Regions from separate parts of the Paraburkholderia sp. BL10I2N1 genome, predicted to be linked through region 1. Evidence: predicted binding sites of a transcription regulator. Region 1 holds the regulator's gene; each other region holds the start of a gene.
What was found. Region 1 encodes FNR, which switches genes on or off when oxygen is low (the NO sensors DNR and NnrR bind a similar motif). Its sites were predicted from a motif close to TTGATNNNNATCAA; they were not measured.
Positions count from the first base shown of each region.

Region 2: a site for FNR is predicted at 1,892-1,905, ahead of B0G77_RS26655 (universal stress protein). Genes of this name have one in related genera too.
Region 3: a site for FNR is predicted at 1,667-1,680, ahead of cyoA (ubiquinol oxidase subunit II). Genes of this name have one in related genera too.

Region 1 is NZ_SNWA01000002.1:2,428,941-2,432,285, reverse strand. It holds partial or broken gene B0G77_RS33185 (hypothetical protein) at 212-637, shown strand; gene fnr (fumarate/nitrate reduction transcriptional regulator Fnr) at 1,037-1,768, shown strand; gene B0G77_RS33175 (nitroreductase) at 2,300-3,229, shown strand.
Region 2 is NZ_SNWA01000002.1:1,030,093-1,033,437, reverse strand. It holds gene B0G77_RS26665 (response regulator transcription factor) at 1-38, opposite strand, end outside; partial or broken gene B0G77_RS26660 (PAS domain-containing sensor histidine kinase) at 35-1,507, opposite strand; gene B0G77_RS26655 (universal stress protein) at 2,000-2,476, shown strand; gene B0G77_RS26650 (bifunctional aminoglycoside phosphotransferase/ATP-binding protein) at 2,599-3,345, opposite strand, start outside.
Region 3 is NZ_SNWA01000003.1:144,591-147,935, reverse strand. It holds gene cyoB (cytochrome o ubiquinol oxidase subunit I) at 1-664, opposite strand, end outside; gene cyoA (ubiquinol oxidase subunit II) at 668-1,564, opposite strand; gene B0G77_RS38575 (OmpW family outer membrane protein) at 2,468-3,142, shown strand.

The DNA.
Region 1 (3,345 bases):
GCAAGGTTCTTACGCTTCATGCTGCATGCAGGTCAGCCTTCGTTTGTAAAAGCGCCCTGCCGCACGTCAGAAATTCCCTACTTCACATCAGCAGATCCTACGCGATTCTCCGTGAACGCTAATTTCGCATGACCTGCGCGTCGACAATACTGAAATCGACAGCCAGCCAGATTCGATGTCAATGGCCGGTAGACAACGCGGGAGACACCTCATGCGCCCTGTTCATTTTCTCACCAGGCAGGAAATCTTCGACCACGTAGTCGAACACCTTTTTGATCAGCGGCGCGCTGCGTTGCTCCCGAAGGGCGGCGCAGCATATCGGTGATCGTGCGGTGGGTGTCCGACTGGCAGCTTTACCCGTCCTGCCGACTACACCTCTTCGATGGAGGGGGTGCCGGTCCGGTACCTGATCGGGCCGGCACTCGGTCACCCCGCTGATATGGACGCCGGAATTACCGCGCTGCGCAAGGCGCTGTTGCGGACGAGGATCAACGTCTACGACGAATCTACCGTGACTCTGTTGAGCTGCCTGCAAAACGTCGATGACTTGTTCGGCGTCTGTGAATGGCACGACAGACTGCTGTCGATTGCCAGGGAATATGGATTGAGCGCCGAATTAATCCGTCGCGCGGCATAACTATCCGTGGTTTCAGAGGGTCGGGCTCGTCGTCGCGTAGGATTTTCCCTACACGTCTTCCGCGACGCCTACCTGAACTTCATACACGGACGATTTAATTTTGAGACAACACCGACCATACTGAAACGCATGACTTGCGACACAACCGATGCAACGCAGAAGGTCTTTCTGGTCGAAGACTCGCTCGCCATCCGGCACCGGATGATTTCGCGAAGCCTGCATGGCGATCAGAGCGCACGACATCTTCGACAAGACCAGCGAGTTCCTGCTGGCCCGCGACACGATCAAGAAATTTGCGCGCAAGCGGGCTCGCATGCGCCACTCAGGAAAGAGGAGCACATCATGTCTGACGTTGCCCAATACCCCGTCGCCGCGCCAGTTGTCCGGATCGCGCCGCCCATGCCGCGCGCCCTCAATGGAACGTCCTCTGCAACTGCGGTAAATCGGCCGACCTCGCGCTGCTCCAGTTGCGCCATGCGCGCCGTCTGCCTGCCGCAGGGCCTCTCGCCCCTTGACCTTCAGCGCCTCGACGCGATCATCTGCTCGACGCGCATGGTCAGGCAGGGAGAGGCGCTCTATCGCACGGGCGATGCTTTCCAGAGCATGTATGCGGTGCGTGCAGGGTCGTTCAAGACCGTCGTCATGCATCGCGACGGACGCGAGCAGGTGACCGGCTTTCATCTCGCGGGCGACGCACTCGGTCTGGATGGCGTGAGCACAGGCCATCACAGCTTCGATGCGATTGCCATCGAAGACAGCAACGTCTGCATCATCCCGTTTCACCTGCTCGAATCGTTGTGCCGGGAGGTCAAGGGAATCCAGCAGCACGTGCACCGGATGATGAGCAGCGAGATCGTCCGGGAATCCGTCCTGATGCTGCTGCTGGGCACGATGTCGGCCGAGCAGCGTGTCGCGGCCTTCCTGCTCAATCTTTCGACCCGGCTCAGGGCTCGCGGCTACTCGTCGGCGGAGTTCAACCTGCGGATGACGCGCGAGGAAATCGGCAGCTACCTCGGCATGAAACTCGAAACCGTCAGCCGCATGTTCTCGAAATTCCAGCGTGAGGGGCTGGTCGATGCGCGCGGCAAACAGATTCGCATCCTCAACCCTGACGGACTGGAGCGTGTCTGACCGGATGCGCCCTGTCACAAACGGCGACATGAGGTGGCAAGATGCGGAGCGTTCAGATGCGCTATCCGGACGACGGGACGGCCGCCCGTTTTTGCGTCACCTCAGCAACGTTCCCCTGGACGGCGCCGGATCGGATAATTCCATCTCGCCTGGCAGCGCCGGGCTGCCATCGAATACCATCGCACGCATCGCTCGTCTTACGTCGCCGGTTGACCTGCACAGAACTGGATCCCTCACCACCGGCGCGACAATGAGTGCGGTCGCGTGCAGTCGCAGGCGCCGATTTCAGCGCGAGACGGACGCCGTGCCTTGACCTGGGTCAGGTGTGTCGTGCCTCAATCTGACAGGATAAACCGGTTACCTGAAACTGATCGGCCTGGCTCTCAAGAGCGATCTGTCACAGGGTAGTCCGTCACGCGGGAGGCTTGAATGAAAACAACGCCCTACATGGCAGCATGATCCGTATCGGAACAGCAACTCGATCCACACGCCAGCCTTGAAGAGAAGCTGCGCTTTGCGTTGCGGTACGCCGTGCTCGCGCCGTCCAGCCACAATACGCAACCTTGGCATTTCATCGTCGACGGCGACGCTATCACGCTGTGTGCCGACCGCCTGCGCGCCCTGTCTGTCGTTGATCCGTTCGACCGCGAACTGATCATCAGCTGCGGCGCAGCGCTTTTCAATCTGCGCGCCGCATTGAGTCACCTGGGGCTTGCCTATGCCATCACTTTGTTCCCGTCGTCCGCCGATCCGGATGTCCTCGCGCATCTGAAGATCGTGCCCGACGGACATTGTGACGCCACGCTGGCGCCGCTATTCGAGGCGATTGCCAGGCGCGTCACCAACCGTGCGGCATTCTCCAGTGAACCCGTGTCGCCCGACGTCCAGCAAAGGCTGCGCGAAGCTGGCATGGCCGAGGGTGCCGACGTCATCTGCATCGATGCGGTGGGCGAGCGCGAGCGTATCGCCGAGCTCATCGCCGAAGCAGACCTCGTGCAGTTCCACGACCCACGCTTTCGACGTGAACTGGCGAGCTGGATTCACTCAAGCCGCCGCGAGGATGGTATGCCGGCGCTGTCGGCCGGCCTTCACGTGCTTCAGGACGTCGCGGCGCCGTTGGTCGCGCTGGCGATTCGCACGTTCGACCTGGGTGACGGAATGGCGGCGACGCACCGGTCGCTGGTTACGGGTTCGCCGCTCTTTCTGTGCCTTGCAACGGGCGTCGATGACGCGCCCGCGTGGCTGGCAGTCGGCCAGGCACTGGAGCGTGTGCTGCTGACAGCAGTTATTGAGGGATTGAGCGCCTCATATCTCAATCAACCGATCGAAGTCGATACCTTGCGCGACAGGCTACTCGCAACACCCGGTCTCGACACGATGCCACAACTGCTTCTGCGTATCGGTCGAGGAACGCCGGTGGAACATTCGCCACGCCGCCCGTTGGCGACCGTGATGTCGTAACGATGTGACCTGCTGGATGTTTATCCTGATCCGACGCCTCCCGCCCAGGCGCAATCTCCCACGCAAAAGCTGAAAAACCGCCATGCAGACGTACGGGCTTGCCGTCGGCTTTTTTC
Region 2 (3,345 bases), 1.4 Mb from region 1:
ACCAGCGTGTGATCGTCGGCTATCAGCACCTTCGTCATGGTTGAGCCTCTTCGAGTTTTATCGTCTGGAGCGGGAAGGTGACCGTGATCGCGAAGCCTTTCCCGTTCGCCGTGTCGATTTCGACCGACCCGCCCAGCATGTGCACCCGCTCGCGGATGCCCAGCAGGCCGAACGACTTTTCCGCCCGCGGGTCGTGCTCGCCCGCGCCGTGTCCGTTGTCGGCGATCCGCAGCACACAGGAGTCGTCCTCGATGCGCAGGGTCAGCATCACGAGGGTCGCGTCGGCATGCTTCGCGACGTTGGTCAGCGCTTCCTGCACGATGCGGAACAGTGCCGTCGCGCCGTCGCGCGTGAAGCGGGTTTCGCCGGTTTCGATGCGGCGTTCGACGTCGATGCCGTAACGGCTCGTGAAATCGCTGGCGAGCCACTCGATTGCCGGAATCAGGCCGAGGTCATCCAGCATCACCGGCCGCAGGTCGGCGGCGATCCGGCGGACGGATGCGACCGTCGCGTCGATCAGGCGGCGCATGCCGCGCAGCTGGTCAGCCAGTTCCGGCTTCAGCGCCGGATCGGCGCTGAGCGCCCTCTCGACCGACGAGAGATCCATCTTGAGCGCCGTCAACTGCTGGCCGAGATCGTCGTGCAACTCGCGGGCGATACGGTTTTTTTCCTCTTCACGCACATTCTGCAGATTCGCGGACAGCTCGCGCAACTCTTCGCGGGCGCGCTTCTGGGCATTATCGGCTTTGACGCGTTCCGTCACGTCGCGCAGCATCACCGTGTACAGCTTGCCGCTCGCCTCGCGAATCTGCGAAATCGACGCTTCGATCGGGAATTCCTCGCCGTTCGCCCGAAGTCCGAACAGCACCCGCTGCCGGCCCATCTGGCGATCCGATACGCCCGTCACGCCGAACTGGTCGACGTGCCGCGCGTGGGCGGCACGAAACCGCTCGGGGATGAACCGGGACAGCGGGGTGCCGATCGCATCCATCGCCGGGCAGCCGAACAGCTGCTCGGCCATCGGATTGAAGATGACGATGCGCTGGCTTTCATCGATGGTAATGATCGCTTCCATCGACGAGCGGATGATGCCCATCATGCGCGCTTCGTTGAGTGTCGAGCGGGTCGGGTCCTCGTGGTTCGCGCGAGCCGCACCGGCACGTTCGCGGGCGACGAGGAACGCGACGGCAGCGAGCAGCACGGCGGCCGCCAGCCCTAGGATCAGCACGAGCGAACCCGCGTCGCCGGCGGCCGCGCGCAACTCGCGTTCGCTCGTGGTGTAGACGAGCGTGAGGGGCTCACCGCCAAGGTTCAGCGTCGCGGTATGGCGAACCACCGGCGATGAGTCGGCGACATCGTCGCCAGCCGGTTCGAAGCTGTAAATCTGGGTCGCGGACGTCCCGGCGAGCACCTGCAGGTCGATACCTTTCTGCCCGGCCATGGTCTGGTCGAAGAGCCGTCCGATATCCAGAATCGCTACGAGCACGCCCTCCGCGTTTGCGCGCCGGGCGGCCGGGGTAGGCGGGGCCGCGGGCGCGGCAAGTAACGTCTGGCGTTCCACAAACTGCGAGGCGCTGATCGTGGCGGCGACGCCGGCCACAAGCACGGCGATAGCGATCGCCATGGGCCATCGGATGGGAAGGACGCCCCCAGGCAGGTGGGGTTGCATTCGAGCATTTTGCGTTTTGTCTTTTAACGCCATGCGGGTTCGCCTGAGCAAGATCATTCCGTGGGCGGCGAAGCCGCTGCGGATCGGAAATTCGTTTTCGCGCCGTCGCCTGACCCTGCGGGATACGGTCGTTCTAATTTTGCCTCCTTTAGACGCATGCTGCCAGTATGGAAATACATCTGGCGTGCGCCCGTGACGTCCAATGGGCAAGCAAAGCAGCGGTTGATCCTTGTCAAACATGACATCCATGGTGTCGGCAAACTGAGTACTCAGGCAGGGCTGAGACGGCCTCGCCATCAAAGGATAAGGGCGCAAGTCCAGGAGGCGGCCATGTACAAGCGAATCTTCGCCGCGATCGACGGCAGTGCGTCGGCGCAGCTCGCGCTCGAGGAAGCGGTGAGGCTGGCGCAGGCAGCAGACGCCACGGTGACGGCTGTGTGTGTCGTGCAGCACACAACGCGACTGAGCGATCTCGGTCCCGTTTTTGTCGACGAGCAGCAGATCCACGCCGTCGCCACCGATGCGGTGACGGAGACGCTAAAAGACGCAGACGAATGCTTTCAGCAAGCTCAGGTACGCGGCGTCGCCCGTGCCATCGATGCGCGGGGCGAAGAGATCGCCAGCGTTCTCAGTCGCGCGGCTGATGAGTGCGAGGCCGATCTCGTCGTCATGGGCACCCACGGACGCCGCGGCTGGCGGCGGATGCTAATGGGCAGTGTTGCCGAGTCTCTCGTCCGGCTGACCCATCTGCCCGTATTGCTCGTCCGGCACGATCCCGACATCAAGCCGATCCCATCAGGTCTGTGAGACTGCGAGCGGGAGCTGGATGTGGCGTTTCGCGTCGCGTCGTGCGCGCGGGCTGCCATTCTGGCGGACTCCAGGCGGGGGCGTACGCCGCTCCACGTGTGACCGGCGTACGATGCCAGTTTTCAGACGACGGCCGCTTCCTTCGAGGCAACCCGATCCGCGCTCAATGGTCCCAGCAACGACTTCCAGTACCGAAGGTGATGGAATGAGTCGGGCGGCACATCCGTATCGAAGCTGACTGTCATCAGGCATTCTTCGGGGGACAGGGGCTCCTCGTTGGCCAGTTGCCGGACCAGCACCAGCGTACCCGCGTCCGATGGCTGGAATGGGCCAGCTGCTCGTCCCCTCACACGTTCGACCAGTGTTCGCGGGCTCGCGTAAAAGTCCAGAATGAAGACGGGCATCGACAACGTATTCGCAAGCTCGATAAAACGCCTGCGGTCGTGCTCCTTGAGGAACGTGGCATCGACCAGCATCGGATAGCCCGCGAGTAATGCGTCACGTGTGATGGCGAGCAGCGCGGTGTAGTGAGTGTGGATCGCGTGCGAAGTGTACGCGGCGGCGGGCAGCGCGCGAAGCACCGGTGGCGAAAGCGGGCGTTCGCGTTTGCGCTCTACGTCGCTGGACAGGCGGACCGCGCCGATCAGCGGTGCGAGCGCTGCGCTGGCTGCGGATTTTCCCGACCCTGAATAACCGTGGCAGAGCAGCAGCCAGGGAGAATCGGCCCGCACGGTGCGCCGGGCAAATGCCACATAGGCACGTGCCGCTGCAACACTATCGGTAGACCGCGCGACGGGCGCCTTCAACATCGCGACAAGCGCGCGCACCAGCGCGCGGTAGACCATATAGAAGCGCATCACCGACAGCGC
Region 3 (3,345 bases), on a different contig from region 1:
TCAGCGTCATGCCGGGCGCGCGCAGCTTGACGATCGTCACGAAGAAGTTGATCGCGGTAATCAGCGTACCGACGCCGGAGAGCTGCAGACTCCAGATGTAGTAGTCGACCCCGACGCCGGGACTGAACTGCAGCTCCGACAGAGGTGGATACGCGAGCCAGCCGACCTGCGCGAACTCGCCGATCACGAGCGACAGATTGATCAGGATCGCGCTGATCGCCGTCATCCAGAAGCTCAGCGAATTCAGGAACGGGAAGGCGACGTCGCGCGCGCCGATCTGCAGCGGCACGACAAGATTGAAGAGGCCGACCATCAGCGCCATCGCCATGAAGAAGATCATGATGACACCGTGCGCGGTGAATATCTGGTCGTAGTGGTGCGGCGGCAGGTAACCGGGGCCGTGAAACGCGATCGCGAGCTGAAGCCGCATCATTACGGCGTCGACAAAACCGCGCACGAGCATCAGCACCGCGACGATGATGTACATGATGCCGATCTTCTTGTGATCGACGCTTGTCAGCCACTCGGTCCAGAGCCACTTCCAGCGGCCGAGCTTCGTGAGCGTGACGATGACCGCCAGCACGATGAGCGCCATGAACGCGGCCGCGCCCATGATGACCGGCTGATCGAACGGAATCGCGCCGGGCGTGAGTTTTCCAAACATGGCTTACTCCGTGGTCTGCGTGCGACAGGCGGCGTCGCGGAAGGCCGTGACGTTGCCGTTGTTGTATCGGGCAACGATGTTGCGGAACAGGTACTGGTCGATCGATGAGAAGTAGCGTACCGACTGCTTCTCGCTCGGCTTCGCGACTTCGGCGTATTCGTCCATGCTCAGGCGGTCCGGCGAAGCCTTGACCTTCCGCACCCATGCGTCGAAGTCGGTGGCGCTCGTCGCGAGCGTGCGGAACTTCATGTCGGCGAATCCCTTGCCGCTGAAGTTGGCGGACATGCCTTCGAAATTTCCCGGTGCATCCGCGATCAGGTGCAGCCGGGTCTGCATGCCGACCATTGCATACACCTGGGTGCCGAGTTGCGGGATGAAGAATGAGTTCATCACCGAGTCCGACGTGATCCGGAAATTCACCGGCGTATCGACTGGCACGGCGAGCTGGTTCACCGACGCAATGCCGAGGTCCGGGTAGATGAAGAGCCACTTCCAGTCGAGCGCGACCACCTCGACGTCGATCGGTTTCACGCTCGACTGCAGCGGCCGGTACGGGTCGAGCTCATGTGTGGTGCGCCACGTCAGGATACCGAGGTACAGGATGATCAGGGCGGGGATAGTCCAGACGACGATCTCGATCGCCGTCGAGTGCGACCATTTGGGTGCGTAGATCGCATGACGGTTCGACGCACGGTAGCGCCACGCGAAGAACAGCGTCAGCAGGATCACCGGGATCACGACGATCAGCATCGCCCACGTGGCGGTGGCGATCAGCGACTTCTCGGCCGCGCCGACGCTCCCTTTTGGATCAAGCACAGTCAGATCACATCCCGATAGACAGGCGCTCAATGTCGTGACGATGGCTATCGACCGTTTCCTTAAGGCTTTTCTGTCTGTCATAGTGGTTAAGTCCGGGTTGTGGCACTTTTGACCTGAAGCTGGCTTGACGCATGCGGCATCACACTCGCAGCATCATGGTCCGACAACCGGCCAGCTTTGTGATTGATGTCGATCAAGGACGAACAAAGCGGCGGGGTGCGGTGCACTGACGCAGTGCGCGGGCTAAATCAGGCGACAGTCTGCTGCGACAAACCGTAGATCAGGTCGACGTTAATTGAGAGAAATCCCGCATCGCGTGCGCCGCTGAGTGCGCGTTTCACCACACCGAGTGGCTGGATGCGATTGACAGCCTGCTGAACGTCGGTAGCAAAGTCCTGTACGCCGAAGCTCGCTCGGTTGAAGCCGAGGCGCGCGAGTGGTGAAAGCGTTTTGGTGCTGACGGTTCGCGGATCAATTTCGATGGCAAGTTCTGCGTCGATCGAGAACGCGAAGCGGTTCTGCCGTTGCTAGACAAGCTCTTCGAGTTCGGCAACAGGGAAGAAGGTCGGCGTTCCATCTCCCAGATGCAGCTGCACGGTTCGCCGGTCAGGTACGAGATGTGACGCGACCGGGTCCATCTCACGAACGAGGTAGCTCAGATATCTAGCGCTGCAGCCATGGTCGTGCGTAATGACCTTGTTGCATGCGCAGAAGTAGCAGAGTGATCTGCGTGCCGTTCGGCGGCTGCAGCCAGTCCGGCAATGGCTGCGAAATCGGTGTCTCCGGGTGCGAGAAACATCTTGGGTACCAGTCAATGCGGTTGAAGGCCAATAGTCCGGCCTCAAGGCTCCCGCTATCTCGACATTCCTACGCGTGACCCGATGTCGCATCTTGACTTCGGGATCGGGACCGGTTGATCCTGCGCAAGGGCAGCCCTGATTTGCGCGTCGACAATTCCCCGCATACGTCAACAAGGGGAAAGCGATGAAGCACATGATTAAGGCCGTCATGATCGTGGCAAGCCTGTGCACTACCGGTTTGTTCGAAGTGCTGGCATACGCGGATGACGTAAGCGCGAACGGAAGCACGATGGCAGGCGAGGTGCCGGCGGATGGGATCCACGCCGGTGACGTGCTCGTGCGTCTGCGTGCCATCTCGATCGAGCCCGAAGTACACACCAGCGGCACGTTGTCGTCGCTCGGCGTGGGTGTCAATAACGCACTCGTGCCGGAGTTGGACCTGACCTATATGATCCGCGACGCGATCGGCATCGAGCTGATTCTCGCCACCTCGCGGCACCACGTGACGTCTGGCCTCGGCGATCTAGGTGGCGTGAACGTGCTGCCACCGACGCTGCTGCTGCAATATCACTTCAACCATGCTGGCATGATCCGACCGTATGTCGGCGCGGGGGTCAACTACACGTACTTCTACAACGACGGCCTGAGCGCGGGCTCCGAAGGCATCCAGGTGTCACGCAGCAGCTTCGGTCCGGCGGTGCAGGCTGGCGTCGACGTGCAGATCACGAAGACCGTCTTTCTCAACGCGGATATCAAGAAGATCTGGATGCACACGGACGCCTCGGTCGGCGATAGTTCGTTGGGCCGGCTGGACATCGACCCACTGGTACTGGGAATAGGCGTCGGGATGAAGTTCTAGCGAGCGCAGCTAGTGTCCCGTTCCGTTGTTAAGTGCGCACGCTGCTCGGGCTGGGCGCCGATCCGGCTGTGCGTTATCAGGACGACTTCACTGCCATCGACATGGCGGCCAGCCTCGACTGCCTGCAACTGCTGCGTCAAACCTGAGAACCCCGGCAATGGCCCACCTCACCCAAAGACCCGGCTGCTCCGGCAATGCGCGCC